Regions from separate parts of the Mesobacillus sp. LC4 genome, predicted to be linked through region 4. Evidence: riboswitches for the same ligand, from Rfam matches in the RefSeq annotation. Region 4 holds a riboswitch; each other region holds the start of a gene.

Region 1 (8,012 bases), on a different contig from region 4:
GAGTTTTATTAACTTCTTCTTTATTGCCAGCTTTGTCGATGCTGTAATATTCAACCTCAATAATGCCTTCTTCAGATACCTCGAAGCTTGCACCTTCAATGAACTCTGAGCCATTGATTGAATAATATGTTTTGTCTACTTTGCTTAAGTTGTCATCCGCATTCAATACAACCTCAAAGCTTGTGTTGTACCAAATATCTGAAACATTATCTGAAGTCACAGGTGCTTCACTGTCAATTTTAACAGTGTCAGTTTGAGTTTGTTCAATGTTGCCTGCTTTGTCTACACTGTAATAGAAAACTTCGTAAATACCGTCTGCTTCAAGCGAGATTTCTGTTCCTTCAGTGAAATTCTCACCATCTAATGAATAGTAAGTTGCCTTAACTCCACTTAAATCATCAGTTGCAGTCAGCACGACTTTCATCTCACTCTGATACCACTCATCATCGAAATTAGAAGTTGTCACCGGTGCCTGGTTGTCCATTTTTACAAGTTCTGTTTTCACTTCTTCTACATTTCCAGCATTGTCGACACTATAGTAAGAAATTTCATATTTCCCTTTTTCCTTGATCATTAGGGAATTACCTTCAATGAAACCCGAACCGTTGACGGAGTAGTAAGTTGCCTCAACACCGCTTAGATTATCTGTTGCAGATAATTCAACTTCAACACGATCCTTATACCATTTCTCTTCAAGGTTGGAAACTGTAACAGGAGCCTGATTGTCTACATTTACTTTTTCTGTTTTAATTCCTTCTTCGTTTCCGGCAATATCAATGCTGTAATAGGAAACCTCATAATTTCCATCATCAGGGAACACTACACTTGTGCCTTCCGTGAATTCTTCACCATTAATAGAATAATAGGTTTTGGAAACTCCGCTCAACTCATCAATGGCTTTAAGACTAACTTTAAAACCTCCACTTACCCAACCTTCTTCAATATTAGATGTAGTAAGGGGTGCCTGACTGTCGATTTTAACCGTTTCTGTCTTAACTTCCTCTTCATTGCCCGCGTTGTCTACACTATAATAGGCAACATTATGAAGCCCATCACCTGAAATAGAGAATTCTGTTCCTTCTACAAATTCTAACCCGTTTATAGAATAGAAGGTTTGTGAAACTCCACTTAGATTATCAGTTGCAGATAATTTAACAGCAACGCTTTCTTGATTCCATTTTTCTTCAATATCTGAAACAGTAACTGGCGGCGCTTCATCTATTGTAAATACAATTGTTTGAACCTCTTCTTCGTTTCCGGCTATATCCACACTATAGAAGGAAACTTTTCTATCACCTTGAGCTAATTCAATAGTTGTACTTTCAGTAAACTCCGATCCGTTAATCGAATAATAGGTAGTTTTCACTCCACTAAAATTATCAACTGCAGATAAATTTAGTACTTTTGCTTCTTTATACGTACCGCTCTCTAAATCTGCAGATGTTACCGGAGCTGTTTTGTCTACTTTCACTGTTTCTGTTTTAACCTGCTCAACATTCCCTGCCTTATCTGTGCTATAAAAAGAAACCTGGTGGGTGCCTTCTTGTGAAATAGAAGCAGAAGAACCTTCGGCAAAAGATGCATTGTTAACAGAATAATAGGTTTTGTTCACACCGCTCTTTTCATCTTCCGCAGTTAATTGAAGGCTAAAATTAGATTTAACCCATTCAGAAGGAATATTAGATGTTGTAACTGGCGGGATTTTATCCAATTGAATTTCTACTTGAACCACATTGGAGTAATTTGACTCTCCAAATCGATCGTGATTTGCTGTTACAACATAACTATGTGTACCATCATCAATATTAAATATTGCTAAAGACGTTTTATCTGTTTTTCCAATAAACTCAGCATTTCCGTCTTTCATTTCATAAACATTAAATGATGTTATGCCATTAATCACATTCCATGTCAATGTTGCAGTTTGTCCAACTAATGATTTAAGTTTTAATACCGGTATTTCCACTTCCGGGAAAACGAGTGTTAAGCTAGTTTGACCTAGTTCTACCGATTCCCCAAAACGGTCGCTGTAGGATGAAACCTCGTAAGAATATTCGCCCTCAGGCATATTCCTCAAGGTAAGAGATGTAGAACCTATGACTGTATCTACTAAAGTTCTTTGATCTCCAATAACTTGATAAATGTAATAACCAGTTGCAAATTCAGATGCTGCCCAGCTAACATTGATGTCATTACCATTTCTCACAGTATTTTTTACCTGAGTCGGCGCTTGCATGATTGGATGTACTAATTGGTGAGAAATATTTGATGATATAGGTGACTCCCCAAAGCGATCGCTAAGAGATTGCACCTCATAATCATAAGAACCTTCAGGTAGGTTTTTAAAGGTATAACTTGTACCATCTGTAGTTTGAATAAGTTCTTTTTCTCCACTAATAACTTGATAAATATTATACCCTGTAGCAAATTCTGAACCATTCCAAGTTAAACGGATGTCATTTCCGTTTAGAATCCTAACAGTTAAGTTTTCTGGCGGGGCCATTACAGGATGCATAAGTTGATAGGTCAAATCAGAGACAGACTCAGATTCCCCGAATCGGTCACTGTAAGAAGTTACCTCAAACTCATACAATCCTTCAACCATGTTTCTGAACGTATACCCAGTGCTGGAACCTTCAATAGGCTTTACCAATATTTTTTGGTTATCAATAATTTGATAAATATTATAACCAGCTGCAAATTCTGATTCTTCCCAGGTTAGACGAAGATCATTGCCATTTAAAACTTTTAAAGACAGATTTTCTGGTGCCTGCATAGTCGGATGCTTTAAAGTGTATGAAAGATTAGATGCCTCTGCAGACTCACCAAATCTATCGCTGTTTGAAGTCACTTCATATTCATAGTTACCTTCCGGAAGATTTCTGAATGTATAAGAGGTGCCATCCATTGTTCGTTCTAGCACTCTTTTTCCGTCTATTTTTTGGTAAACATTATATTCTGAAGCATATTCTGATTCGTTCCAACTTAAACGAAGGTCATTTCCATTTAAAACTTTGAATATCAAGTCACCCGGTGGCTGCATTTCTGGATGAATCAATTCATAAGTAAGCTGAGAAGGTGTGATTGACTCACCAAATAAGGGATGCGCAGATGTAACTTCAAAGTTATATTTCCCTTCTGATAACTTCCTAACTGTGTAACTTGTATAGGAACTATCTAGAGTTTTAACACGTTCCCTAACCCCATCTGTCACTAGATAAATATTATACTCCGACGCATTAGGGGCAGACGACCAACTTAAACGAAGATCATTTCCGTTTAACACTTTAACAGTTAACTCATCAGGTGATTGCAACTCTGGATAAGTTATATTTACACTCACACTGTCTATGATAGTTGATTCAGAAGTACCCTTAACTGCGGTCACAGCGTAAGTATAACTCCCCTCTGGTACATTTCGTATGTAAGCTGAGGTTGTTACACGCTCATCAATCATTTCCCATTGATCACTATTCAGTTCGTATACTCTATAAGCATTTACCCCAGAGATTGCGTCCCAAGTTATCCGAACGTTAGCCGGAGAATATTCGACAGCTTTGACATTCTGAGGCTGTGGGATAATTTCTTCAGCCAAAGGTTTTAACAACGGCATGACCATTTGAAGAACTAGTAAAATAGTCATAAATACAGAGATTCTTCTAGTTTGTTTGTTCATATTCATCCTCCTTTTCCGCGAAAAAGGCACAAAAAAATGCCTAAAGATATTTAGGCATACTTCCGCTAAATACCTTGTGGGAACCGGCTGCCATCCACATATGTGGTTCAGGCCCTTGGCTTTGCGTCTCATAGTTTCCTATGATTTGCCTTTTTCACTAGATATTTCATATATACTACTATTTTATTAGCAAACAAATAGAACGTCAATATTAACAAAGACTATTTTCCTATCAACCGGTTATTTCTACTAAGAAAGGAGTAACAAAGTAGTTACTCCTTTAAGATTTAAATAACAGTTAGAACAATAGTTGTTTTTAACGTTCCATTTTTTATTGTAATTGTAACACTCCCCGAACTTGCTGTAGTAGGTATCGTTATTAAACCGTTGGAGTCAATAATGGCCCTACTAGGAGTTGAAATACTATACGTTGTTCCCTGAGTCGAATGTGAAATATCCTTTTGAGCACCGTCGCCAAATATCCCAGTAACCACTAGTTGTTTGGTGGACCCTTTATTTACATAAGTAGACCCTGCATCGACATTAATTTTGGTAATTAACGTGCTCAAATCTTGTGCTACCGTTAAGATAAACTTCTGGTATACTGTACCATTTTTAATTGTAATCGTAACATCTCCATACGTGGCAGACACCGGTATAGTTATCTTTCCGTTTAGATCTATAACTGCACGACTTGGTGTTGAACTTGTGTACGTTGTTCCGGTCGAGCTTGAAGTTAAGTCTTTTGTTTCTCCATTTCCTAAAGTACCTGTTACCTTCAGCTGTATTTCTTCCCCTCGATATCCTCTTGTGGATGCTGAATCAACCTGGATATCCATTATTTTTCCGCTTAAATCTTCTTCCACTGTGACCACAATCGTCGTGGACAAGTCATCGTTCCTTACAGTAATGGTGGCAGGACCATAGGTTGCGCTTGTTGATATGGTAATCTTTCCATTAGAATCTACTACTGCACGACTTGGTGTTGAACTTGTGTACGTTGTTCCGGTCGAGCTTGAAGTTAAGTCTTTTGTCTCTCCATTTCCTAAAGTGCCTGTTACCTTCAGCTGTATTTCTTCCCCTCGATATCCACTTGTGGATACTGAATCAACCTGGATATCTGTTATTTTTCCGTTTAAATCTTCTTCCACAGTGATCACAATCGTCGTGGACAAATCACCGTTCCTTACTGTAATGGTGGCAGGCCCATAGGTTGCGCTTGTTGGTATGGTAATCTTTCCATTAGAATCTACTACTGCACGACTTGGTGTTGAACTTGTGTACGTTGTTCCGGTCAAGCTTGAAGTTAAGTCTTTTGTCTCTCCATTTCCTAAAGTGCCTGTTACCTTCAGCTGTATTTCTTCCCCTCGATATCCACTTGTGGATACTGAATCAACCTGGATATCTGTTATTTTTCCGTTTAAATCTTCTTCCACTGTGATCACAATCGTCGTGGACAAATCACCGTTCCTTACTGTAATGGTGGCAGGCCCATAGGTTGCGCTTGTTGGTATGGTAATTTTTCCATTAGAATCTACTACTGCACGGCTTGGTGTTGAACTTGTGTACGTTGTTCCGGTCGAGCTTGAAGTTAAGTCTTTTGTCTCTCCATTTCCTAAAGTGCCTGTTACCTTCAGCTGTATTTCTTCCCCTCGATATCCACTTGTGGATGCCGAATCCACCTGGATATCCATTAATTTTCCGCTTAAATTTTCTTCCACAGTGATCACAATTGTCGTGAACAAATCACCGTTTCTTACAATAATGGTGGCAGGCCCATAGGTTGCATTTGTTGGTATGGTAATCTTTCCATTAGAGTCTACTACCGCACGGCTTGGTGTTGAACTTGTGTACGTTGTTCCGTTCAAGCTTGAAGTTATGTCTTTTGTCTCTCCATTTCCTAAAGTGCCTGTTACCTTCAGCTGTATTTCTTCCCCTCGATATCCACTTGTGGATACTGAATGAACCTGGATATCTGTTATTTTTCCGCTTAAATCTTCTTCCACTGTGATCACAATCGTCGTGGACAAATCACCGTTCCTTACAGTAATGGTGGCAGGCCCATAGGTTGCGCTTGCTGGTATGGTAATTTTTCCATTAGAATCTACAACTGCACGGCTTGGTGTTGAACTTGTGTACGTTGTTCCTTCAGTTGATTCGGTAACATCCTTTGACATTCCATCGAAATATACTCCTCTAATAATTAACTGACTGACATCACCAATTTGAAAAAAATTATTAGGTATTTCAGCTTTTAATTCAACTAACTCATTAATGGGAATATCTTCTACGGTGACAATTACTGTTGTCCTTAAAGAACCATTGGTTATATTAATAGTCGCATTCCCTGGTGTTGCGGTAGCAGGTATGGAAATTAATCCAGTGGAATCTACAACCGCTCTGCTTGGGACCGAACTTCCATAAGTAGTCCCTTCTTTTGATGATGATATATCTCTTACTGCCCCATCTAAATATACTCCAGTTATTACAAGTTGAATTTTATCTTCTGCATTCACTGTATAACTATTTGATTCTGTTATTATGTCAGTAAGAATTTCACTTGGGTCTTCTTTCACAATAATTATAACCGTGGCTTCTATGGTACCATTCCTAATGGTAATAACAGCTTCACCATATGTAGCTGAGCCAGGAATGTTAATATTACCATTTTGATCCACTAAAACCCTACTCGGAGTTGAACTTACATATGTTGTTCCCGAATTGCTTGATTTCATATTTCTTTCTTCTCCGTCACTGAACCACCCTTTAACTGCTAATGATACAGTATCACCCCGATGTAATTCTTTAGTGGCAGGGGAAACTTCTAATTCCTTCAATACTGGACTGCTCACTATGATAGTGCTTTTAACAATTTTCCCATTATTCTTTGCTGTAATTATAACTTCACCATTTTGTGCTGATGCAGGTACAGTAACCAAACCACTTTCATTTACAATTGCTTTGCTGGAATCTGAGGATACGTATGTTGTTCCCTCTAAGCTATCGGTTACATCCTTGGATGAACCATCAGACATCGTTGCCCTGACCATTAATTGTATCGTTTCTCCTGCAGGTACTGCTCCTTCGGAAGGTGACATGGCAAGACTCTGAACGGTAGGCGGTCCAGTTACTGTGACAGCAGCTTTTGATTGTATTCCGTTATAGTTAATTGTAATTGTTGCCGTACCAGGGTTAGCTTCATGTGAAGCAAAAACCAAACCATTTTCACCAACACTTACACTCGAATTATCACTTACATATTTAATACCCGATGAACCTGAAGTGATTTCTTTTATAACACCATTTTCTGAAACCTCTACATAAAGTTGTTTCGATTGTCCTGGCGAAAAAGATAATGAAAATGGCTTTAAACTGAGAAACGACTCACTAATTTCTCCTGGTATCGTAATTTTCACACCATCTTCCACTGCTCCATTTTGTGCTTGAATATACACAAAACCTGGCTCTGCATCTGGAGATACAGTGATTAGCCCATTTTCATCAACTAGTACCTGCTCTGGATTAGTTGATAAGTAAGTTGTTCCAGCTAAGGAAGTCACATCACTTGAAGAACCATCCGTCATTTTTAGAACTGATTGAAGTTGAACAGATTCACCAGGCTCAATAATTAAATCTTTTGGAGATAATTCTAGACTAGACGGAGAAACAGGAGCAATCGTTATTAAGCCACGCACATTAAACGAATACTTACTCAGGTCCCATACACCATCATTCGCACCTATAGCAGACTGTCTAATATACCTTGTATTCTCTTTATTATCGATTAATCTAAAATAATTGATTTTCCACAGGCCTAGTTCATCAAATTTATCAATTTTTACAGTTCCTATATACTTGTCTGACTGCCTACTGAAATTCACACCAAACGTTCTGCCGCTTGGTTTGCTGAAGTTTGCATATACACTGCTTATTCCGGAAAGGCTGTCTACAATTTCAGCAGTATATTTCACTAATGCTTCTGTTTTAGAAAGTTGTACTACCTCAATAGCTAAGTCTTTAAAAATTGGTCCAATGAGGTCTGGAGTAGTTCCGCCTACTTCAAAGATGCAGCTACTAAAATCTCTTTTCTCATAATTGCTAGAACTGTATAAAGTAGAATCATAGATTGTTTTACTATTGTACTCTTTGTCATACATATAAACGTATTGAAGTTTCCATGTTCCTATTTCTTCAAAAGTATCAATATGTATTTTACCTTCAAATTTTTGAGATGTTTGATTATAGTAAAGGTACACATTTTGCGTTCTGCCACTCGGCTTTACAAATCTTGCAGAAACACTCGAAACTCCAGATTTATCATCTGTTACATCTGCGA
Region 2 (8,012 bases), on a different contig from region 4:
CCTTTCCATTGGCAGCGAATTCAGGAATATGCTTAGAAACTTTGTCATCGAGTTCAAATTTCCCCTGGTCGTACAAAATCATCGCTGCAGTTGTCGTGAAAATTTTACTGATAGAGGCAAGGTCAAAAATTGTATCTTCCTCCATCATGATTGGTTCACTAGATTCAGTGAATTGGTCATCTTCATATCTGTAGGCATATCCGTAGGCTTCCTGCTTCACGATATGTCCGCGGCGGGCAACGAATGCGACTGCACCTGGCATCACGCCATCAGCAATCATACTTTCCATATGCCCATCAATTTCGTCCAGAGGCTGTTGTACCATGCCAGCTCCCCGAACCGACCCTTTATGAAGGATAGGTGATAATGGACCAGGCTTGTCCCATGAAAAAACCGGATGCACCTTATCAAATCCTGCTTTGCCCTCCCTTTGTTCAATTGTTGCCCCTGGCACTTGATTGCCTTCCGCAAATGTCACAGGAACCATTGCCCCTGTACCAAGAACTGCGGCCAATGCAATAGATAGCGATTTGTTCCTCATGTTTCCTCCTTTTCTGAGCTTTTGCTCCATTTAATCTCGTAAACTTTGAAAAGGCTTTCATGCTGTAATCTTAGACTATCTAAATAACAGTATAGATGTCTATACCACTATAGACCCAACAGCTTCGTATAATAGAAAAATCCCGGGACTGCTCTCCCGGGATTTTAGAATCATTTTTGTAAAAATATTCAAATAATTAAACAGAAATTTTCCCAACTTGATTATTTCCTCATGTTGTCCTTTTGTTTAATCCAATACCTGATTCCCTTGCCTGCAAGAGGTTCATCCTTAAATCGCGGAATCACATGTAAATGGGCATGAAAAATCGATTGTCCTCCTGCTTTCCCCGTATTCCATCCTACACTGTATCCGTCAGGTCCATACTTCTCGTCAAGAATCCTTTTTGCACCCAGCAGCAACTCCCGCGAATCATTCCACTCCTGCTCAGATAACTCAAAGACATCCTGCTTATGAAGCTTCGGGATGATCAGCCCGCTCCCCTGCAGGACCTGCTGTTCCGACTCCTTCTGGATAAAATAACATGTTTCATTCTCAAGTGTGATTTGCTGCTCTCCGTCAGCAAGCACATTGCAATATGGGCAGTTCTCCTGGTACATATTTTAGTGCCTCCGCTCCATGATATTCTTGACAGCTTTGCTCTCTACTGCTTGAAACCTGTCAAAATAATTGCATTTTCTTGACAGCTTTGCGCCCTACAGCCTAAAACTTGTCTTAATAAATGCTCTTTCTTGACAGCTTTGCGCTCTACAGCCTGAAACCTGTCTTAATTATTGCTCTTTCTTGACAGCTTTGCGCTCTACAGCCTGAAACCTGTCTTAATTAATGCGTTTTCTTGACAGCTTTGCGCTCTACAACCTGAAACCTGTCTTAATAAATGCTCTTTCTTGACAGCTTTGCGCTCTACAACCTGAAACCTGTCTTAATTAATGCTCTTTCTTGACAGCTTTGCGCCCTACAGCCTAAAACTTGTCTTAATAAATGCTCTTTCTTGACAGCTTTGCGCTCTACAGCCTGAAACCTGTCTTAATTATTGCTCTTTCTTGACAGCTTTGCGCTCTACAGCCTGAAACCTGTCTTAATTAATGCGCTTTCTTGACAGCTTTGCGCTCTACAACCTGAAACCTGTCTTAATAATTGCTCTTTCTTGACAGCTTTGCGCCCTACAGCCTGAAACCTATCTTAATTAATGCGCTTTCTTGACAGCTTTGCGTTCTACAGGCTGAAACTTGTCTTAATTAATACGCTTTCTTGACAGCTTTGCGCCTAGCTATAGTAAAAAACCTAGTTGCTGATTCTTTCCCAACCCACCTATATCAGCAACTTTTTTCCTATAACCCATCATGGTCCAACTTCAATTTAAGAAGTGAGTCTTTATTTTCCATCCTTTTTCTTGCCTAAATTATTTAGCCAGGTCTCATAAAACTGGTATACAAATCCAGCAGCGACAAAACCAATCAACAGCATGATGACTGAAAGTGTCTTTCTGATCCACGTGATGTCAATGAAAAGGAACAGTGCTCCAGCTATCGCAAAGGAAATGAATATGAAGAGCCACCTTCTGAGAATCAATGAATCTTTATCCTTACTCATTCCTCACACCTGCCTTCCTTATATTACTAATACGTAATAAGTGATAACAGGTTTCAAAAAACAGGGCCCAAAATAGGACCCTGCCATTCTATTACTAAACTAATTTTCTCATCGCGTGTATTTGACCAAGATGATAGGCTTCATGGAATAATGCCATGTTCGCAAGCTCTCCAAAAGTCTCCAACCCAAGGAACGGCTTCTTAAGCTTCTCATCCAGCATAGAAGCCGGCACTTCTTTGATCCTTCCCAGCTGCACTTTCAATTGGTCACGCAAAACATCCACAGATGGAACATCCCCAGTCCACTCGGATGGACGGGTACCGTTTCCGAAGCACTCTATGTAGTTGGCAGGCAGATGACTAGATTTTTTCGGATATCCCATCATGAATTGTTCTGTAACTGTCAGCACATGCCCGATGTGCCAGTGGATGTTATTATTGAAGCCTTTTGGCTGAACACCTGCCTGTTCCGCAGTGATGCCCTCAATGCTTTTCAAAAAAGAACCTCTTGTTAATTCAAATTGCTTGAATAAAAGCTCGCTCATCATGAACTTCCCCTTTCCAGCTTGTACTTCTTTATATTTTTATTCTATATATTCCCAACTTATGCGGCAAGGGAAATAGAGAACCGCTAATATACCCTTATAGGTATTAAATCCCATTAAAGGAAATCCATTGACAAAATTTGTTCAAAACATTATGGCTGATATGTGTCTTCACACATTATTCACAGATTTCCATAAATTGCTTTGATATCTTAAGAGTGTAATCATTATATATTTTGAAAGGAAGCGATTTAGATGTTCGCTAAATGGTTAAGAGAAAACAATATTGCTGCTGGCCTGTTGACTGTGATTAGGGTATGGCTTGGTTACAACTGGATGACTGCTGGATGGGGCAAATTGACTGGTGAGGGATTTGACGCTACAGGATATCTGAAAAACGCTGTTGCGAACCCGGTAAAGGGTCCAGACGGAAACATGGTTTATGGATGGTATGTTAACTTCTTAGAAAGCTTTGCCATCCCGAATGTCGATCTTTTCAACTTCATCGTTCCGCTGGGAGAATTCCTGATTGGACTTGGACTTATCCTTGGATGCTTGACAACTGCTGCCATGTTCTTCGGACTAGTGATGAACTTCAGTTTCTTCCTTGCCGGAACAGTTTCTCATAACCCAACAGACATCTTCTTTGGCTTCATCATCCTGTTCTCTGGCTTCAACGCTGCCAAATACGGCTTGGACCGCTGGGTGGTTCCTTTCATCCGCAAGACTGTTTTCAAACAAACACCAGAAGCTGCACATAAATCTGCTTAACAATATAGGAAATGCCCTCCGCCAATAGGCTGAGGGCATTTTTTTACTGGGAACTTTCTTCTATTGTTTTAAGCAGGATTTTTTTTCTGAAACCGCCGCTGCGATTCTTCTTTAACTGCCGCATGAACTCCACTTCAGATTCTGTGATCCCTCGATGCTCAGCAATTGCATACACCACTTCAAGCAAATCGACGATTTCACTTAGAAGTCTGTCCGTTCCAGTATTCCGGAACTTCTCCACTTCCTCATTGAATTTCTCCATGAGCTTCTCACTATATTGACTGCCATCTAAGATCTCAAATTCAACCTTCTTTCCCTTCCCTTTCATCAATTCAGGAAAAAGATCTCTAACAAGTTTGTTGTATTCTTTTTTCTCCATGTCTACTCCCCTTTTGCTGTCCTATTGTTAAACATATCCTTAAAACTGCGGGTTCAAACACCTTTTTAAAATAGGCTCTGTTAAATCCGGCTGTTGATTTTCGTTCCAGGCGCTTCGCTTTCCGCGGGCAGTCGGGGAGCCTCCTCGGCGCTTTAAGCGCCTGCGGGGTCTCCCCATGACTTCTCATCCCGCAGGACATTGATTGAGCTTCCTCGAACATGCCCACGCACGATGGAAATGCGTTAGCATTTTCGGAGGAGTCTTCGCGCCTTCCACTATAATCAACAGGGCATTAAAACAACAATTAGCGTTAACAGAGCCTTAAAATATAGAATTGTGCATCTGGGTAACAATGGAAATTAAAAAAGCCTGTGGTCTGCACCACAGGCTTTCATATTTTAATAGTTTCAAACTACGTAATCTTCAGTTAATTTACTGCAAGCATTCGATAGATTTTGCAAACATTCCATCCTTAACTTCTCGTCGCAGATAAAATCGTTCCGAAGCTCTTCTTCTAGCTTCCTTTGAATTTGCTGGATTTCTTCCCGGAATTTCTCGCGTTTTTCGATTTCAGTTAAGTGAAATTCAATTTCCTGTTCAAAATACTCTACCGTCCCAAATAAAACAGTCAATGATTCCTCCACCTTCCACTCTTTTTTTGAATACCTTTACCAAAAACCAAACCTGCCAAAAGAATTATTTTATTAGTCCTGTCAAGTATCTTAAGTATTATTTATCCTCTATCGCGTGATGCAAACGTGAAATCGACACCTTTTTGCATTATTATGCCATTAGCAACAGTCAAAATAAAAAAATCCTCCAAAAGGACGGCGGATTTCATACGTCAAATAGTCTTTCATAACCATTTGCCTACAAATTGGTTTTATCATCCGTTCTTTTTTGGCAACCCGACGATCATAGCTAAATGGCCTTAGACTCGTGGCTTTGCGTCCTTACCTTTCGATAAGTTTGCCTTTTTCAGTTCTACTTAAAATATAAAACTTTAGAACCATCATTTCAACAAGTTTCGCCATTTTTTTACAAGGATGAGTCTATTTTCCTATTAAATATTCATTTTGTGTGCAGAATTCGATTGTTTTCACACTGTAATCTCTCCGCAATCTCTATGTAAAATTCTATTGCTAGAATGAAGGGAAGAAGCTTTATTACAGGCGAATGGCAGGAGGATCCTTATGGAACAGCATGTTAAGAAGTCGCTAGATGAATGGAAAGCAGAAATTGAAGAGATTCTTAAAGAAATTGATGCGGAGTATGAAGAAGTAAAGAATGAACTAAAAGTGTATACATATAAATTCAACATCACCAAGCAGGTTGTCCAGTCAACAGTGAACCCCGACCTGAACAGAAAAATCCGCGAATTATACCATCAGCCATTTGAAGAGAAATTCAATGACTTGAAAGAATATATCAAGGAACTGGAAGAAAAAAAGCGTGTCTTCCAAATGTTCACCGATAAAATCGACAAAGTGACGGAGAAAGAAGATACTCCGCCTTTTGCAGTCGCGCAATCGGAATAATTAGAGAAGCCTGGCTGATTGATCGAACTCAGCCAGGCTTTTGTTATGCTCACTTCTTCCACCATGAATCAAACATGGATGCCGGCGTATGCCGTTTATGCTCTGAAGCAAGATATCTGCCCTCAATCTTGGCAGCTGCTGCTTCGTCGATCTGCTTTCCTTCAAGATAGTCATCAATTGCTTCATAACTCACTCCAAGCTCGGTTTCATCTGATTGGAGCGGCTTATTGTCAAGAAGATCGGCAGTAGGTTCCTTCAGGTACAGTCTTGGTTCTGCGTTCAATGCCTTCAGCAGTTCCCTGCCCTGGCGCTTGTTGAGACCCGATAACGGCAGCAAATCAGCACCGCCATCTCCGTATTTTGTAAAGAATCCAGTCACAGCTTCGGCAGCATGGTCTGTCCCGATCACTAGCAAGCCATCCTGTCCCGCAATGGCATACTGGGTAATCATCCTCATCCTTGCCTTCGCGTTCCCCTTGTTAAAGTCCGTCATTCGATCACCAATCGCTTCCTCGAACTGTGTATTGAAGGTATCAACTGCAGGCTGGATATTGAAGGTGATGGTTTGATCAGGCTTAATGAAGTCCAGTGCTTTCTGTGCATCTTCCTCGTCTTTCTGTACAGCATATGGAAGTCTGACAGCCACGAATTTGGCGTCCTTGCCCTCTGATCGCAATTCCTCTGCAGCCAGCTGCGCCAGCCTTCCAGCCAAAGTGGAGTCCTGGCCGCCACTGATTCCTAAGACGTATCCTTTTGCCCTTGAAGCAAGCAAATATTCTTTTAAAAATTGTTTTCTTTTCTTGATTTCCTCTTGGGGATCAATATTGGGACGAACATCCAATGCTTCTATAATCTGTTTTTGCAAGCTCATAATAAACCTCCTAAACACTATTACTAATCACCATGCTCTTCGCTCATTCAATTTGGTAAAGGTTTTTGCGAGAACACTATTATCAAAAAGCATATCCCTAAAAAAGTTCAAAGTCCAGATTTTGGTCAGGGAATCTAACATACCAATTTACAAGTTGGAATCCACATGTACTATTTTACCCATTCATTCTCTGTACGTAACATTTTGTTCGCCAGTATTTTTTTGCTAGACTATAACTTAGACTAAAAATGCTAATCAAATTGGAGGCATTCATTATGGTAACCCATGATACATTCAAAGGCTATTTTGGTACATATACAAAAGGGGACAGCGAGGGCATCTACTCTTTTACCCTTGATAGAGTGAGTGGCAAGATTCTGGACGTAGAACCAGCAGCAACCCTGGAAAACCCTACTTACCTGACAGTCAGTGACGACAATCGCTTTCTTTATGCTGTCGCAAAGGAAGGCGGCACTGGAGGTGTGGCAGCCTTCCATATCGTGGAATCCGGAAAGCTATCTTACATCAATTCGCAGCTTGCGCCAGGAGCTTCACCCTGCCATGTTAGCGTCAACAAGGATAACAGCCTGCTTTTATCTGCTAATTACCATAAAGGATCTGCTGATTCCTATCTGTTGAACTCAGAAACTGGCAGTATTGAAGAAGCCTTATCCAGTGCGGTCCATGAGGGCTCAGGACCCGATGAGCGCCAGGAAAAAGCGCACACCCATTATGCGGGCTTCACCCCGGACGGGAACTATGCGGCAGTAGTCGAACTGGGCATCGACCAGTTGATTACCTATAGCCTGGACAATGGCCAGCTGATTGAGAAGAGTGTACTGCATATTGCACCAGGAAGCGGGCCAAGACATCTTGTTTTCCATCCTAATCACAAGATCGCCTATTTGATGACAGAATTCAGCTCTGAGGTTCTCGTTTTAAAGTACAATTCAAAAGACGGCAGCTTCGAACAGCTACAGGCAATTTCCACCCTGCCTGCAGGTTTTAGCGATAACAACCAGGGAAGCGCCATCCATATTTCCTCTGATGGGAAATACGTCTACGCAGCCAATCGCGGCCATGACAGTATTGCGGTTTTCAAGGTGGATCCAGAAAGCTTCCAGCTTGAGTTTGTCGAGCATACGTCAACAGAAGGAAATTGGCCAAGGGATTTTTTGCTCGACCCGAGCGAGAAATTCCTGATTGCGACGAACCAGAATTCCAGCAACGTCGTACTCTATGCCCGTGACGCAGAAACAGGCAAATTGACTTTGCTGCAGTCTGATGTGAAGGTTCCAGATCCGGTCTGTGTAAAATTTTTGAATTACTAAAAAGCTTTTCATTTACGGATTGTCCTTCAAAAGGAGCCACTAATGCAAAAACAGGGCAGGTGCCATTAAGTGCACCTGCCCTTCTCTTTATCTGTCGCTCGGGAACCTGACACCCATTTGCGACCTTGCTTCATCAAGAATCTTCATGGTGATCCTCGAGTTCTCAAGCGAGTTGTTATTAGATTCCAGTTTCCCTTGCTGAATCAGCGTAATGAATTCCTCTGCTTCATAGAACATATTATCATCCAGTTGTTCTCTCGATATATCTTCAGATTTCCCATTGCGATAGAGAATGTCCACTTTTTCCGGCGTGCTGATTTTATCTATCCTGATATTCCCGTTCTCACCATGTATTTCGGAAGGAAGAGACGAATCAGTGATTTTGGAAAACATGATGACAGCATCCATTTCATCATATTTCAAGAT
Region 3 (8,012 bases), on a different contig from region 4:
TATCAGCTGCGACGGTTACCAAACAAAATGCATATGCAGAGGGAAAGGTAGGCTATAGGGGAAGTCGCCATATTATCATCATCGGTTGGAATGAAAGGTCTCGCTCTGTCATTCGATCTCTCATACAGGCGGATGAAATCATCATATTAGTTGATGATACACTCGGGACAAATCCCATTAAGGATGACAATGTACATTTTATCAGGGGCCGTGCAAACAAGGATCAAACCTTACTTGATGCAGGCATTACTACGGCCAGCAAAGTGATTATAACTTCAGACCAGAACCTGGATGAGCTGCAGGCAGATATGAATACGATCCTCACGCTGCTTGCGATTAAAGGATTAAACCCGGATATCCGCTGTATCGCTGAAATTCAAACAGGCGAACAAGTCAATAATGCGAGAAGAGCCGGAGCTGATGAACTGATTCCTGCCAATGCCTTGACCAGTGCCGTCTTGTTAAACAGCATCGCTTCTGAGGAGGTTGTGAATCCTTTATTGGATATGCTTGGGGAATTGAACGGAAAACGCTTGGCTTATATTGAGGCTGAAGCTTCTCTGATTGACAAGAATTTTCAGGATGCTAGCCGTTTTTTGCTGAAAGAGCGAAATGTTATATTGATTGGACGTAAAAGAGGGGATGACGTAATCGTCAACCCCAAGAACAATATCAAAATTAAATACGATGATCAGCTGCTCGCCATTTTAAATGACGATTAATGCAACAAAGCAGATTCTACTTCGCGGACAAGCGAACGGCCTACTTCAATGTACTTTTCCGGAAAGCTCGCATCCTTATCGACCGGTTCCTGGAACTGGTTGAAGGATGCGCTGGCATTCCCAATCTCCGCATGGTCATCGATTCCACGCTGATATTTGTGGGAAAGCAGGAAAGGCCGCTCAAATTGAACAGTACAGCCCTTCGAATCAAGCTGCCCATCGATGGCCTTGAATGGAAGCCTCAAAAATTGGTACCCAACTTCGTCATCTATTTTATAATCAAACGCCCCATGGTCGTAATCCCAGTTTCCTCCGATTGAATATCCCAACGGTTTCAGCATCTGCTCCAGTTTAAAAAGATCAAAATGTTTGCCCTCAAGCTCAGATTGTATCTCAATCATTGGTCGTTTCCGCCTTTCCACGTGTTTTTGCTTAGTTTTAACCAAAAGCGATTATTTAATGAGCGTTGACCGCTTCGATTGGCCGGATTTTAGCTGATGATCGAGGGTCTTTTCAAGGTTATTGGCGAAAAAATAATTTTTATTGGCGATTTCTACAGCTTTATTGGCGATATTTTATTTTTATTGGCGAAGTTCACAGCTTTTTTGGAGAAAATCCAAATTTATTGGCGAACTGGAAATTCCACTCGATTTTTTCCAATTTTTTTCGATATTCCACGTCATAAAAAAGGAGCACCCACAGGGTACTCCTTTTTCCACTTTATTTAAGTCGCTTTTCCAATTCTGCTTTCTTTTCTTCGAAGCCTGGTTTTCCAAGCAAAGCGAACATGTTCACTTTGTATGCTTCAACGCCTGGCTGGTCGAATGGATTTACGCCAAGCAGGTAGCCGCTCATTGCACAAGCCTTTTCGAAGAAATACACAAGGTAGCCGAATGTGTACTCGTCAAGCTGCGGAATCGTCAGTACCAAGTTAGGTACGCCACCGTCAGTATGGGCAAGCATTGTTCCCTCGAATGCTTTGTTGTTGACGAAATCAACGCTCTTGCCAGCAAGGTAGTTCAAGCCATCAAGATCGCTTGCCGCTTCTTCAATTGTCAATTCATGGCGAGGCTTTTCCACCTTGATGATGGTCTCGAACAAGTCACGTCGGCCTTCCTGGACATATTGTCCCAGTGAGTGAAGGTCTGTAGAGAAGTTCGCTGAAGATGGATAGATCCCCTTCTGGTCTTTCCCTTCACTTTCGCCGAACAGCTGCTTCCACCATTCAGAGAAGTACTGAAGCGATGGCTCATAGTTGATCAGCATTTCGATCGTCTTGCCTTTATTGTATAGCGCGTTGCGGACTGCAGCGTATTGGTAGGCAGGATTCTCTTCAAGCTCTGATTTGCCGAAGTCTTCCCTCGCCTGAGCCGCGCCTTTCATCATCGCTTCAATATCTGATCCACTGACAGCGATCGGCAGCAAGCCTACTGCCGTCAAAACAGAATAGCGTCCGCCGACATCATCAGGAATCACAAATGATTCGTAGCCTTCCTCATCAGCAAGAGTTTTCAATGCTCCGCGTGCTTTATCCGTTGTCGCATAAATGCGCTTGCGTGCCTCTTCGACTCCATATTTTTCTTCGAGCATCTTGCGGAAAATACGGAATGCGATCGCAGGTTCAGTCGTTGTTCCAGATTTCGAGATGACATTGATGGAGAAATCTTTGCCTTCCAACAGGTCCATCACATCTGTCATATAAGTTGAGCTGATGTTGTTACCGATAAAAATGACCTGAGGTGTCTTGCGCTTTTCTTTTGGAAGAGCGTTATAGAAGCTGTGCTGTAAAAACTCTAGCGCAGCACGTGCTCCGAGATAAGAGCCGCCAATTCCTACTACGAGCAGGACATCAGAATCACCCTTAATCTTTGCCGCTGATTTCTGGATGCGTGCAAATTCTTCTTTATCATAGTCTACAGGCAGATCGATCCAGCCTAAAAAGTCGCTGCCTGCACCAGTCTGTTCATGCAATGAATGATGGGCTACTTTTACAAAATCCCTTAAGTATGTAACTTCGTGTTCTCCAAAAAAGCTAAGCGCCTTTGAGTAATCAAAACGAACATGTGTCATGTCTGATCCTCCATTATTTTATATTCTCTATCACTTTATCGAAATGAATCCCAATAATCAAGAAACACTCTCAGATGTAAGCGTGCCCAATTGTGAAATTTTAAGTAAACTTTAAAAAATGTATTTTTCGACATAACCGGGCAGCCTACTTTTGACTTTTTATCCAGAGATAGAAAAATTAAACGCCTAACGACGATTACGGAAGTTGCTTCGCCTTAACAATCAGCCTGTGCGTCGCGGTATCGATTGGAGTGCAGGTAATGAGAGTCAAGGTGTTTTCATCTTTACTGCCGTTTAGCACAGAAACATCCTGAGGTTTAACTACTTGAGTTTCATAAACTTTGTATTGATAAGTTCGATTTTGGGACTTAACAGTCACGACATCACCAGAACTGATCTCGTCCAGGCGGTTGAACATCCTGCCATATGAACGGCTGCGATGGGCAGCAATTGCACTGTTTCCAGGGGTCCCTGGCAGTGAAGTACCATTTAGCAAACCTGAAGCTACATCAAGGTTCCGTTCCGATCCACCGTAAAGAATCGGTAAACGCAAATCGATTTTATCTATTTCGATTACACCAAGCATACCGGTATTGTTGGGCTTTGAGTTTTCCTTTGATGAGTCATTTGTGTTGGATAAATCATTAACCGCCTGGTGATCCCCTTTTTCTTCGGCTTGACCTGCGCGATTCTCCTCTTTTACTTCAAAAACTTCATTTAGTTCATCCAGGCTTTCTTTAGCCGCCTCTTCGTTCATAGCGACGGTAGCTGCTTCTGTTTCAAATGTACTTGCTTCCCACTCGCTAATCAATTTCTCCTGTTGATAGTCAGTATATAAATTTGATAGGGAGGGATATAAAAACAGCCCCCCCCCAGATAGTATAAGAATTAATGAAAGTACCTTTTTCATTTTGCACACTCCATTTTTTATTTTTAGTCAAAATAAAGAGGGGAATCTCTTCCCCCCTATCCTTAGTTCCTGATTGGCTTTCTCATTCTTATTCCTGTACCAGCTGCCATTAGAAGGAAACCTACAATATAGAACATCATTTTGCTGCTTTCACCTGTTTTTGGAAGTACGTTTCCGTACCAGTCTTGCTTAACATCCCCTGAAGAATTGTTATCATTATTTTCCGTTTTCCCAGCTCCATCATCCTCATCAACATCAGTCTCATTGTCAACTTCGGTTTCGTCGTCAACATCTGCTTCATTATCAGTACCGAGGACCGCTTCATCAATTTCCAAATGAATAACCTGGTCTTCTAATTCAAAAGAGAGCATGCTTAGCGCAATGAATTTAGTCGTTCCATCTTCAAACTCAAACTCTATTCCCTTAATATCTGTAACATCTAGACTGTTGGCCAAAATTAGTTTCCAGAGGTTGTTAATCTTGATAAGCTCAAGCTTCTCGCCGCCATCAATTAACAAAGTCAAGTTGACAACTGTTTCAATATCCAGATTAAAAGTGATATACAGTTCTTTGACTATTTCAATAACATCCGGTGATTCTCCATCTTGATCGGAATCTTCGTCGTCATCTCCCGTTCCATCCCCTGGTTCTTCTGTGTTATCATCCTCAGGTAATGCGCAGTCCTCTATCCAATAATTAATGGATCCCTCCGCTTCTACTCCTACTCTAATGTCTTCGACGTCATAGAATCTTTCAGCACCTGATTCAAATACAACCTTAAATTCCGTGATATCATCCTTTGCAAATTCCCCATCATCTTTGAGTTTATATAGTGGTGAGTTACCCGGATTCGACATGACTTCCCATTCACCATTTAATTTAACAAAGACATTCTCAACTGGAGCAACGCAGTTTTTTAGATGAAGATGGATTTCCGTGCTTTTATTGCCATTCTCTTCACCATTATCATCGCCGTTGCCATCACCTGGTTCCTCCGTTCCATCGCCAGGGTTTTCTGTCCCATCTCCTGGGTCCTCTTCACCATCACCCGGTTCCTCCGTACCATCGCCAGGTTCTTCAGAATTGTCATCTTCTATAGAGCAGCCTTCAAGCCAATAGTTAATGGTTCCTTCCGCTTCTTTTCCTTCCCTAACCTCATCCATGGAATATTCTTGTTTAGTTCCTGACTCAAAAGTTAGCCTGAAAGCAGTAATATCATTCTTTACAAACTCACCACCATCTTTCAGTTTATACAGTGGCGAGTTACCCGGGTTCGACATATCTTCCCAACTTCCCTTTAACATGACCTCTACTTTTACCACATCTTCTGTGCAGTTTTTCAAATGCAGATGTATCTCTGTACTTTTATTGGCATTTGATTTAGTACCTTTTTCAGAATCCTTTTCTTCCTTGTTTGAATCACCATTTTCTTCTTGTGTAGATTCATCGTTTTCGTCTTGTGTAGATTCATCATTTTCGTCTTGAGTTGACTCATCGTCTTCTTCTTGAGATGGATCATTTTTTTCTTCTTGAGTTGATTCATCTTTTTCTTCTTTTGTTGTTTGACCGTTTTCTTCTTGAGTTGACTCATCGTTTTCTTCTTGAGCTGATTCATCGGTTTCTTCTTGAGTTGATTCATCATTTTCTTCTTGAGTTGATTCATCATTTTCTTCTTGAGTTGATTCATCATTTTCTTCTTGAGTTGACTCATCGGTTTCTTCTTCATTTGACTGATCGTTTTGTTGTTGAGTTGATTCTTTGGCTTCGATTTCAACTTTTGTGTTTCTTTCAGTATCCGACGCCGCATCTCCATTCTCATTTGCTAGTGCCGGTATTGTCAGTGAAAATAACATTAGGAATGCAATCGAGACTGCTGATAATTTTTTCATAAGAGTCTTTTTCATGTTCTCGTCCCCTTTTCTAGTGTTATTAAAAATTTGCGTAATAAAAGGCTGAATATTCAGATATTATTTGCGACATTTAGCCTCCTTCCCGATAAAATTCACCATTATAATTAGACAAAAAAAGCCGCCGGGAATTTACTTTTCCATGGCGGCTGGACGATCATAGCTGCACTTTTGCAACCTTAGACTCCTGGCTTTGCGTCCCAGCTTTTCAGCAGGTTTGCTATTAGCATGATTGGTGCTTTTTACTTATGTAAAATATTCCTCGGCTTCCTTGTCTTACATTCTAAGACTTACCACAGTTACCCAGCGACTTAAACATATAGTCCTATTAATTTAATTGGTAAATTTTTCTCCATTTTCATTAATTCACCTTGAAGAGGGATATATTTAGTATTTCACACTTATTCCAAAGAGCTTTCACTAAGATTTTTGACCTAATAAAAAGACAAAGGACCCAGAGTTATGCCCCTGAGTCCTTCAGTAATTTATAACGACATACGATAGATTTCCATTACATCGTCTTTATTCAATTTTGCAAAGTTGCCGAATTCCCCATTGACCATAGCTTTGTCAGCCATTACTTCAAGCTTGCTGTCATCAATGTCATAGTCAGCAAGGCGTGACGGTGCGCCAATGCTGTTCCAGAATTCACGCAGCTTTTCGATTCCTTCTAATCCTGCTTCTTCGTCGGTCTTGCCTTCTGGATTCACGCCGAAGACCCTGACAGCCATTTTCTTGAAACGTTCCGGTTTTATCTTAAGGTTATGCTTCATCCAGTTCGGGAACAGAATCGCCAGACCGCCTCCGTGAGGGATATCATAAACGGCTGATACAGCGTGTTCGATATTATGCGTCGCCCAATCTCCTCGGTATCCCATATTTAGGATTCCATTCAATGCCATCGTTCCTGAGTAAAGGATCGTTGCGCGGTATTCATAGTTTTCCAAATCTGCAAGCAGCTTTGGAGCTGTTTCCATCACTGTTAAAAGCAAGGATTCACACATGCGGTCCTGGAACTCAGTGTTTTCGGTCAAGTGGAAATAGTGTTCGAATACATGTGACATCATGTCCACAATTCCATAAATCGTCTGATCTTTCGGAACGGTGTAAGTGTTCACGGGATCAAGGATCGAGAATTTCGGGAATGTGACCGGGCTTCCCCAGCCATACTTTTCATTCGTTTCCCAGTTGGTGATAACAGAACCTGCATTCATTTCAGAGCCAGTGGCTGCCAAAGTTAGTACTGTGCCAAAAGGAAGAGCTTCTGCTGCAAAAGCCTTCTTTGTGACAAGATCCCACGCATCTCCATCATATTTTGCACCTGCAGCGATTGCTTTTGTGCAGTCAATGACACTGCCGCCGCCTACTGCAAGCAAAAATTCGATTCCTTCATCTTTGCAAATTTTCACGCCTTTATGCACAGTCGACAGACGAGGGTTTGGTTCCACACCTGAAAGTTCGTGTACTTCTGCCCCAACCTCTTTTAGGGTGTCCATGACAGAATCATAAAGACCATTGCGTTTGATGCTGCCACCGCCATAAACCAGCAGGACTTTTTTACTGTATTGAGGAACTTCGTTTTTCAATTCCTCGAGCTGGCCTTTGCCAAATATCAGTTTCGTTGGATTGTAAAAAGTAAAGTTATCCATTTAAATCACCTTCCTCTAGGGATAATTATGTTCTTTTTCTAAAAGCATTGCAAAAAATACACTTCTTAATGTGCTCCAATATGCTGCGAAATGTTACAAACTTTTTCTCGAGGGTAGGTAATAAATAGATGACGAATGAATAATTCATTTCGTGCTGAAACAATCTATAAAAGAACAAATTTAATTTTAAGGGAGGAAACATCCATGAGCGGTATTCAACGTGCAGCACTAGTACTTACCATTATCGGGGCCATCAACTGGGGCTTAGTAGGATTCTTCCAATTTGACCTTGTTGCAGCTATTTTCGGCGGACAGGATTCAGCATTGGCTCGAATCATCTATGGATTAGTCGGTCTTGCCGGTCTTATAAACATCGGACTTCTATTCGCACCAAGCGAAAGAGAAGAAAGAGCAGCAGAACCAAGAGCTACTCGATAATTGAACTTCACAAGAAAACCCGCCAAGGAAGGCGGGTTTTTCTCATGCTTATGATAATACTTTCTTGATTCTTTGTATGGCCCAATCCAGTTCTTCCTGGCTGATGACAAGCGGCGGAGCGAAACGGATGACCGTATCATGCGTTTCTTTGCAGAGCAGCCCTTCCTCTTTCAGCTCTTCACAATACTTGCGTGCAGGTTCTGTTAACTCGACACCAATGAACAAGCCGCGGCCGCGGATATCCTTGATGATAGGATTGTCGATTTCACGGAGCTTGCTAATGAAATAGTCACCCAGTTCAAGGGAACGATCAGCA
Region 4 (8,012 bases):
TTTCCAGCACTTTAAGTGATTCGCGGTTGAACGCCGGAATATCTTTCGGTTCTCTGCTTGTGACAAGCTGGTTGCAGCAGACGACGACTTCCTTGTCCATGTATTTCGCTCCGGCATATTCCATGTCGACGCGGATGGATTTGTATCCGGTTGCGCTTCGGCCTTCGAGCGTCTTGGCTGTCAACAATAGTTGTGGACCATGGCAAATCGCGAATACCGGTTTCTTCTCATCCATGAAGTACTTGGCGAATTGCACGAATCGATCATCCCCGCGCAGCTGGTCAGGTGAGAACCCACCAGGGATGAATAGTGCATCGAAATCTTCCGGCTTGACGTTGTCGATGCTTTCGTCAATCTTGACCTCTGCTTTGCCTTGCTTGCCTTTTACTGTCTTGCCTTTTTCTTTTTCGATTGTCATAACTTCATGCCCAGCTTCTGTAAAAGCGCGTGAAGGCTCTAGATATTCCACATCTTCAAATAGATCGGTTATTAAACAGGCAATTTTTTTACCCATAGAATCAACATCTCCTTTTGTGTGTAAAATTCTACCCCTAATTAAAATTCCCTGTCTGCTCCTGATGAAACATCTTGTTGACACTTCCATATTTTTGTATAAACACATGTAATTAGACCCATCTTATAACGATGATAAAAAAAACATTTTATATTTCCGTCATTCAACTATAATTTAACTTAGGACATCAATAGGGAGAGAGGCATCATGAATTTTAGTTATGTCAACGTAATGGAAGAGGTCGTTTCGACTCTTGTCAATGTGCTGATGCTGAGCCCGGATTACCAGACTTTCTGCAGTTGCCAGAAATGCCGGAACGACATCATCGCCATCAGCCTGAACACTCTTCCAAGTCACTATGTCACGACAGAAGACGGCCGAAAGATGGTCTATGAGCAGCTTAATACCCAAGAGAACAGATCCTGGATCAATAAAAGGATCATCAGTGCCATCCATCTCGTCGGGAAGTATCCGAAGCATTAAACCGGAAGAGCATAGAGTCTTCCTGGAACTGGAGTATTTCATCAGAAAAACGAGGCGTCTTTTGATGAGCAACGGGCGGAAATTAAATAAATAAAAGCTGCCATGATATTGCCTGGTTCATCCGGCATCCATAATGGCAGCTTCTTTTTTATATAGACTGTGTATCCATACGTCTTGCAAAGTCCACGAATCGGAACTTGTCAGGGCGGTGCCTGGACTCAGTATATTGGAATAGGGTGGCATCATCAAAATGAATATAATTTTTCACGATGACGATTGCATGGAACCCTTCCATGTCAAGTAGCTCTCGGTCCTCTGCGCTTGGTTCCTCCACTGTGAATTCTTTCTTCGCAAAACTGATTTTCTTCTCAAGCTGCCCTTCAATATACTCGAATATCGAGTTCTCGCATTTCTGGCGGGACAGTCCTAGCACATGCCTTTCTACCAGATAATCCTTATCGAGGATCACTCGTTCTTCATCAATATGCCGGACTCTTTTTACCTTCCAGACCTTTTCATCATTACCAACATTCAATTCCCTGGCGATTTCCTGGCCGGCCAGCTCGAGAGTGAAATCCTCCACTGTCGTTTTCGCCTTTCCACCCATATTCTCTGCCAGTTCTTTAAAACTAATCAATCCGGTGATCGGAAACTGATGCCGTTTCAAATCGAGGACAAGTGAACCTTTGCCGCGGATTTTTTGGATGAAGCCATTTTGGGCAAGCAGATTCAGTGCTTTGCGGATGGTTTCCCTCGAGGTTTGATACATATCCGCAAATTCATTTTCAGATGGCAAAATCGTTTTTGCTGGATAATTTCCTTCCTGGATCTGTTTCGCAATTTCTTCATAGATTAATAAATATTTTTTTTGCATAATACATCACCGTACCTTGTCTGATTGCTACCATTTTACCTTTTTTAAGTCCGTTTGAATACAATAGACAATCGTGTTTGTCTTTTTCAAAAAAACTTCATAAAATCATCTACAACTTCAAATACAATCGCCGATATAAAAGCTGCGAGTTTTTTCCCAATAAGTTTTTTTCTAAAAGTGAACCAAAAAATCTTGGTGTTGGTTATAATTGTTCTATAAGGTGTTCTTAATATGGAACTATTTTATCAGATTTGTTATGATATAACTATAAATTGATAAGGTGTGTGGATAACAGTGATTGGTGAACGCGTCAAAAAACTTCGACAAGAGAAACGAATGTCCTTATCCGAATTGGCAGAACAAGCTGGCGTGGCAAAATCATATTTGAGCTCACTCGAGCGAAATCTTCAGACAAATCCTTCAATACAATTCTTAGAAAAGATCGCTGGAGTACTGAATGTGCCAGTGGACCATCTCATTCATGAACAACCCGATAAAGAAAACATGGATTCAGATTGGGTCAATCTTGTAAAAGAAGCAATGGATTCGGGGATCACAAAGGATCAATTCAAGGAATTTCTTGAATTCAATAAATGGCGACTTCATAATAAATGATATCCAGGACAGCTTAGATGGCTGTCCTTTTTTGTGCAAAATAAAAAGCACCTCCATAAGAGCTGCCCGATTGCACTTCTAATCTCTATGTATAAATTCCTCAGCTATTTTTCGTCTGCGTTAAAAACTCCCTGATTTCTTCTTTGTTAATTCCCATTTCTAATGCTTCCATTATAAGCTGCATCCATTCTGTATCCAGTTCTTCGAAAACTACCTGCTCTTTAATCAAGTTCTTCCCCCCAAAATACAGTTAGTATTCCAGGCAGCCCGGCCATCATAGTACATTGCACCTTAGATCCGTGACTTTGCGTCCTAGTTTTTCAACAAGTTTGCCTTTTTCTGTACCTTTTTACTCACTTTTAAGTCCCAATGTCATTGTACCGTGTTCTATATATTTAACATGTAAGTATTTGTCGCCTGCAATAGAAGGTTTTTTTCTTTTTTCTTCCAAATGATTACAAAATCATAGCAAGAAAGAGTATTTTTCTGAAAATTACAATGATTTAGATAAGATTTTTTGTCAAATAATATCTCTAATTGTTGAACTCTTTTTAATTTTTTACCCCCATAAACTCAAGGGTTGGCCATTTTTTTGTACTTTTGCTTTTTCCAGTCCGACATAATGGCCACTTTTTCAAGACTGATGGCATTAAAAAATGGATATCTCGTTAAATCATTCCCGCAAATCGGGCAGATCCATTCTCCTGCCTCACTGCTGCTAAACGAAGGACGATTGCAACGATCACAATTCTTTCTGTACACGACATCCTGCCTCCTTTTTAAGTGGCTTACTACCTCATTCCACTGAAGTATAGTTCATTTGTACCAATCTTGAAAAAGTCTAAAATATGGCGAATTTTCTTAAAAAAGAACAAAAATCGTTCTTTTTTAAGAAAATACTCTGTTTATCTCAGTTTCTTGTATTTTTAAAAGAACTAATTTGTTCGTTATAATGAATTAATAGATGAATTTAAAGGAGATTGCCATATGACGGTTGGCGAAAAAATTAAAAACTTAAGGCTGAAGAAGAAGTATTCAATTAGTGAGCTCTCTGAAAAAGCGAATGTATCCAAATCCTATCTCAGTTACATTGAAAGGGGAATACAGGGTAATCCCTCACTTCAGGTGCTTTCCCGGCTCGCAGACAATCTAGATACAAGTGTTGAGTATTTGATGGGACAACAAAATACGAAAGCTTTCCTGAAGCCTGTTGATGAGGAATGGGCTGGACTCGTTGATGAAGCCATAAAAAATGGAATAAGCAAAGAGGACTTTGCTTATTATGTGGATTTCATGAAGTTTCAAAGCAGGAATAAACAGTAAGCTTATATACTAAAATACAAATTAAAATCGCTCTTTAGACCAAATATTTCACGATATTACCGCTTATCTTTTTTTGAGCCGACAAAATACATAGTCACTCCCCCATGCACTGTGACCTGGCATATTTACGGTGCCAGAAATCTGTCACAAAATATTCATAAAAACAATGTACTTCTCACGTTTTCCCCATTGATTTTTCGCATTTTAATCACAACTCCTTGATAGGATTAAATTCGATCAAAGGAGGAGAATGGAATGAAGAAACTATTTGCTGTCATGATAGCATTCTTATTAATGATCATTGTTTCTGCTTGCGGAGATGAAGCGGCTGAAAACGAACAGAAAGATGAACAGGAGACTGCGGCAACAGAAGTTAAGCACGAGGAGAATGATCACGATCATGGTGATGGCCCTCATGAGCCTGGTGCCGAAGATGTTTGTGCCTTCTGCAATATGAAAGTATACGATGAAGCTGACCCAATGGGTGTATTTACAGCCCAGGCTAAAACGAAAGACGGCGAGTATGTATTCTTTGACGACTCCGGATGTCTGTTGAATATCGCACGGCGTGATGATGTGGAATTCGAGGAAAAGTGGGTGCGTGATTACATTACATCTGAATGGATTGACGCCGACTCCGCTACTCCAGTAAAAGCAGATCTTAAAACACCTATGAAATACGGCTACGCATTCTTCAAGGACTCAGAAAGTGCCGAAAAATTCATTTCAGAAAACAACGGCAAGAACCCTGCTACCGCAACATGGGAGCAAATCGACCAAATCGCAAAAGAACGCTATATGAAAAAAATGAAGATGAACAACGATAGCATGGATAAGGATAGTAATATGGATGGCGACAGTGAAGAGGAAAGTGGCCATTAAGTTGTGAAATTATACTTAATAATAGGCTCTGTTAATGCAAAATGTTGTTTACAACCCTGTTGATTGCAGTGGAATGCGCGTAGACTCCTCCGAAAATGCTAACGCATATTCATCGTGCGTGGGCAGGTTCGAGGAAGTAACTCAATTTCCTGCGGGCTTAGCTGGTCAGATGAGACCCCGCAGGAGCAAAGCGACGAGGAGGCTCAGCGCCAGTCCCGCGGAAAGCGAAGCGCCTGGAACGAAAATCAACAGTCTAGTTAAACAGAGCCTAATAATAAAATCCCGGTGCAGAAATCAGCACCGGGATTTTTCACATAGTAGTAAAGATTGTCATGAACTATGAAAGAACACTTTTTCGAGCGGCGTATAGACACCCTCTTTTTGAACCAGTGATGATACTGAATCACAATACTGCAATTGCCCCTCCTGCATGAACGCTGCCCTGTCTGCCAATTCCTCAACAAGACTAAGGATATGGGTAGTAAAGAAAATCGTCCTGCCCTGCTTCTTCTCTTCCTGGACAATTTCCTTAAACCGGTAAACCCATAATGGATCCAGTCCATTGGTTGGTTCATCGAGGATTCGCAGCGGAACATCCGGCAACAGTGCCTGTGCCAATGAAAGCCGCTGCTGCATTCCTTTAGAGTATTGTTTGATCTGCATGTTTTTCACATCATATAGCCCAACCTGCTGCAGGGTTGCGATTACTTTCTCATTATTTATTCCTCGTAATCTCGCAAAAAAAATCAAAACTTCCAAACCTGTCAGCTGGCGAGGAAAGAGCATTTCATCCGGCATATAGGAAAATAGGTTCTTGAAGTCCTGTTTTTGCGGGTCGATGACCTGGCCGTCCATCAAGACCTTGCCAGCAGTCGGTTTCATCATTCCTGTGAGCATCTTGATCAACGTACTCTTCCCCGCTCCATTGCCGCCGCAGAGAGCAAAGATTTCGGGCTTTTCAATGGTAAAGGTTATGTCATTAATCCTTTTCGTTTCACTATAATGCTTGGCCAACCCTTCAATCCTGATCCATTCTTTGCTATTCATCACCAACCCCCCGTTTCGTCCTGTACACAGTGTATAGGACTGGCAGTACCATCCAGAGCAAAACAGCCAGAATAAACATCATTCTTCCTGTCCAGCCATCTGCCCAGATCGTTAAATCATATAATCGCGGCCCAAATACTGAAGCTCCGTCCAGCGAAAGGATCGACTGGACGCGGATTAACTCCACCGGATTCAGAAAGATGGACACAGTCAGCATTGGCAGCAGCCATTGCTTCATCAGGAACATGCTTAATCCCATAATGATAAATTCATAGAAAAGCACAAGGAAAGCCCAGACAATCAGGCTTATGCCCAGTGCCTGGAATCGCGTCTTGGCGATTATGCCAATCATCATAGCCAGCGACAGGAAAATCGCCGAGAGCAGGATCGAATACAGATAAAATAATATCAGCAAGGAAACAGAGACTCCTCCGCCGACGAAGAAAATGACGAGCAATGCTGCACCATAGCCAAACGTCAAAACAGACCAGATGGCAGCAAACAGTCCTGCATACTTTCCAAGGATAACGGTCCACGGCGAAAGCGGATAGGTCATTAGCAGCATTAGCCCGCGATCTTCCTTTTCACCAGACAGAAACAAGCTGCCGATCAGCAATGACAGCAAGGGAATCAGCAGCAAGTTTATATTCAACAAGCTGGCCGTCATTCTGTTAAACCCATCAAACCCGGTCCCTCCGGTGTTGCCAAGGAACGCGACCATCACGGCCAGGGATGAGAACAATAAGCCAAATCCGGCTAGCCAATGGCTTCTCATCATCAAGGTCATTTGCTGCCTCGCGATGTGCCTCATTGCTCCCAGCTCCACTCATGTTTCTTTAATGACTCATAATCCAGCACTTCGCCTATTCCTTGTTCTTTTACGTACTTCTCAGCGCTCTCTTTATCCTTGAAGCTGACAACACCATTTGCCATTGGTGTCCAGAAATCAGGGTGGTAAGCATGGAAGGCTTTTTCTAGCTCGACCCATTCTCCTGTATCCACATCACGGACGTATTGTTTTGCAGCATTTTCTTCCTTGAGTTCTGGCGCCATCTCCACGAATTCATCCATACAGCCTATATCATCAAATTTATATACTTCACCATCCGCAGTGACGATCTCGGTGGCAAAGTGCTCATGGGCAAGACCCATATTGCACACCTCGCACACATCAATTTCTGGGTTGATTTCCTCTGGTTCCATTGTGCTGTTTTGGCAGCCCGTTATCAACGCGACCGACATTAGCAATAGAGCTCCAAGTTTTTTAATCATGACAGCTTTCTTCCTTTCACAATGACAAATATCGATAACAAAATGAACAGCATGCCTATTACGCCCGGTATCATCCGGTCCTCGCTGCGCTGTTCAGCTTCCTGAAGCATGTCTACTGGTTCGACCAGCGGGCGGGCATCAAACACATCGGCTGTCCCAAATGAAGGAAACAATGCTTCAGCCTTTGTCCACAGCTTGATTGATGGACTTTCAAAAAAGAATTGCCAGTACGGCTGCCTCCGCAAAAGGCGATCGTACAGTGAACCTGCCTTGTATGCTTCTTCTCCCACTCCATCACCTGAAAGGTCAAAACTGCTGTAATCATCCCAGTAATTTCCCTTCACTCCATCATCGAGCCTCATGTCCTCCCCTGAAATCTTTGATTGAACGACATTTCCGATAAAATTGTTTTCTGAAAACGCGTTATTTTCGTTCTTGCCCACGAATTCCAGGCCGACTTGATTGGCGGCAATCTGATTCCTGTTGACTTGAGTATCAACCCCATCTTCCAGAGACAGACCGGTGCTATTCCGAAGAATTTTATTTCCTTCTACGAGTACGTCTTTTGTTTCATAAATCAAGATACCGTAACCACGGAAGTGAAAGTGGTCCGTCACTTTGTTTTCAATAAAATCTATGCCAACCGAATCCATCACCATGAACCCTGTCACATTTTTTTCGACATGGTTCCTCTCAGCTAGAATTCCTTCACTGAACATAAAGTGCATGCCATAGCGTGATTCACTGATGTGATTATCAAGCACCTTGATGCCTTGGGTAAAATCAAAATAAAAACCATCCTGGACATTGACAACCTTATTTTCTTTCAGCAAATGGCCGCCACCCTTGAACATATGGATGCCATTCCCACGCTTGGAAAAATGAGATTCATTGCTTGTAATGCTGTTTCCCAGCAGCTGATTTTCATTGCTGTTACCTATATAAATTCCGTTCTGGACATTTTTTAATATATTGTTCTGAATTACATTTCGGTCAGCTTTT

What was found. A riboswitch is a leader RNA that binds a small molecule or an ion and turns the genes downstream of it on or off. The one in region 4 is predicted to bind cyclic di-GMP.
Region 1: it holds a riboswitch for cyclic di-GMP, as region 4 does, so the genes downstream of both, AB5I83_RS09315 (OmpL47-type beta-barrel domain-containing protein) here and AB5I83_RS11975 (anti-repressor SinI family protein) in region 4, are expected to answer to the same signal.
Region 2: it holds a riboswitch for cyclic di-GMP, as region 4 does, so the genes downstream of both, AB5I83_RS20990 (hypothetical protein) here and AB5I83_RS11975 (anti-repressor SinI family protein) in region 4, are expected to answer to the same signal.
Region 3: it holds a riboswitch for cyclic di-GMP, as region 4 does, so the genes downstream of both, AB5I83_RS10680 (LPXTG cell wall anchor domain-containing protein) here and AB5I83_RS11975 (anti-repressor SinI family protein) in region 4, are expected to answer to the same signal.

Annotation. Positions count from the first base shown of each region.
Region 1 covers NZ_JBGCUB010000002.1:602,589-610,600, reverse strand. Annotated here, with positions in the region: gene AB5I83_RS09315 (OmpL47-type beta-barrel domain-containing protein) at 1-3,676, opposite strand, end outside; cyclic di-GMP riboswitch class I at 3,752-3,836, opposite strand; gene AB5I83_RS09310 (hypothetical protein) at 3,964-8,012, opposite strand, start outside.
Region 2 covers NZ_JBGCUB010000009.1:82,911-90,922, forward strand. Annotated here, with positions in the region: gene AB5I83_RS20960 (serine hydrolase) at 1-541, opposite strand, end outside; gene AB5I83_RS20965 (HIT family protein) at 763-1,158, opposite strand; gene AB5I83_RS20970 (hypothetical protein) at 1,934-2,152, opposite strand; gene AB5I83_RS20975 (DinB family protein) at 2,247-2,696, opposite strand; gene AB5I83_RS20980 (DoxX family membrane protein) at 2,952-3,467, shown strand; gene AB5I83_RS20985 (nucleoside triphosphate pyrophosphohydrolase) at 3,511-3,846, opposite strand; gene AB5I83_RS20990 (hypothetical protein) at 4,254-4,478, opposite strand; cyclic di-GMP riboswitch class I at 4,746-4,830, opposite strand; gene AB5I83_RS20995 (hypothetical protein) at 5,040-5,384, shown strand; gene nadE (ammonia-dependent NAD(+) synthetase) at 5,434-6,255, opposite strand; gene AB5I83_RS21005 (lactonase family protein) at 6,531-7,586, shown strand; gene AB5I83_RS21010 (Gfo/Idh/MocA family protein) at 7,674-8,012, opposite strand, start outside.
Region 3 covers NZ_JBGCUB010000002.1:879,173-887,184, reverse strand. Annotated here, with positions in the region: gene AB5I83_RS10700 (potassium channel family protein) at 1-722, shown strand, start outside; gene AB5I83_RS10695 (YugN-like family protein) at 719-1,123, opposite strand; gene AB5I83_RS10690 (glucose-6-phosphate isomerase) at 1,443-2,792, opposite strand; gene AB5I83_RS10685 (class D sortase) at 2,989-3,603, opposite strand; gene AB5I83_RS10680 (LPXTG cell wall anchor domain-containing protein) at 3,765-5,606, opposite strand; cyclic di-GMP riboswitch class I at 5,751-5,841, opposite strand; gene AB5I83_RS10675 (iron-containing alcohol dehydrogenase) at 6,095-7,258, opposite strand; gene AB5I83_RS10670 (DUF378 domain-containing protein) at 7,463-7,696, shown strand; gene AB5I83_RS10665 (ornithine--oxo-acid transaminase) at 7,745-8,012, opposite strand, start outside.
Region 4 covers NZ_JBGCUB010000003.1:223,597-231,608, forward strand. Annotated here, with positions in the region: gene AB5I83_RS11955 (type 1 glutamine amidotransferase domain-containing protein) at 1-514, opposite strand, end outside; gene AB5I83_RS11960 (late competence development ComFB family protein) at 722-997, shown strand; gene treR (trehalose operon repressor) at 1,146-1,871, opposite strand; gene AB5I83_RS11970 (helix-turn-helix domain-containing protein) at 2,166-2,486, shown strand; gene AB5I83_RS11975 (anti-repressor SinI family protein) at 2,587-2,715, opposite strand; cyclic di-GMP riboswitch class I at 2,745-2,830, opposite strand; gene AB5I83_RS11980 (helix-turn-helix domain-containing protein) at 3,474-3,809, shown strand; gene AB5I83_RS11985 (nitrous oxide reductase accessory protein NosL) at 4,065-4,691, shown strand; gene AB5I83_RS11990 (ABC transporter ATP-binding protein) at 5,022-5,738, opposite strand; gene AB5I83_RS11995 (ABC transporter permease) at 5,731-6,549, opposite strand; gene AB5I83_RS12000 (nitrous oxide reductase accessory protein NosL) at 6,546-7,010, opposite strand; gene nosD (nitrous oxide reductase family maturation protein NosD) at 7,007-8,012, opposite strand, start outside.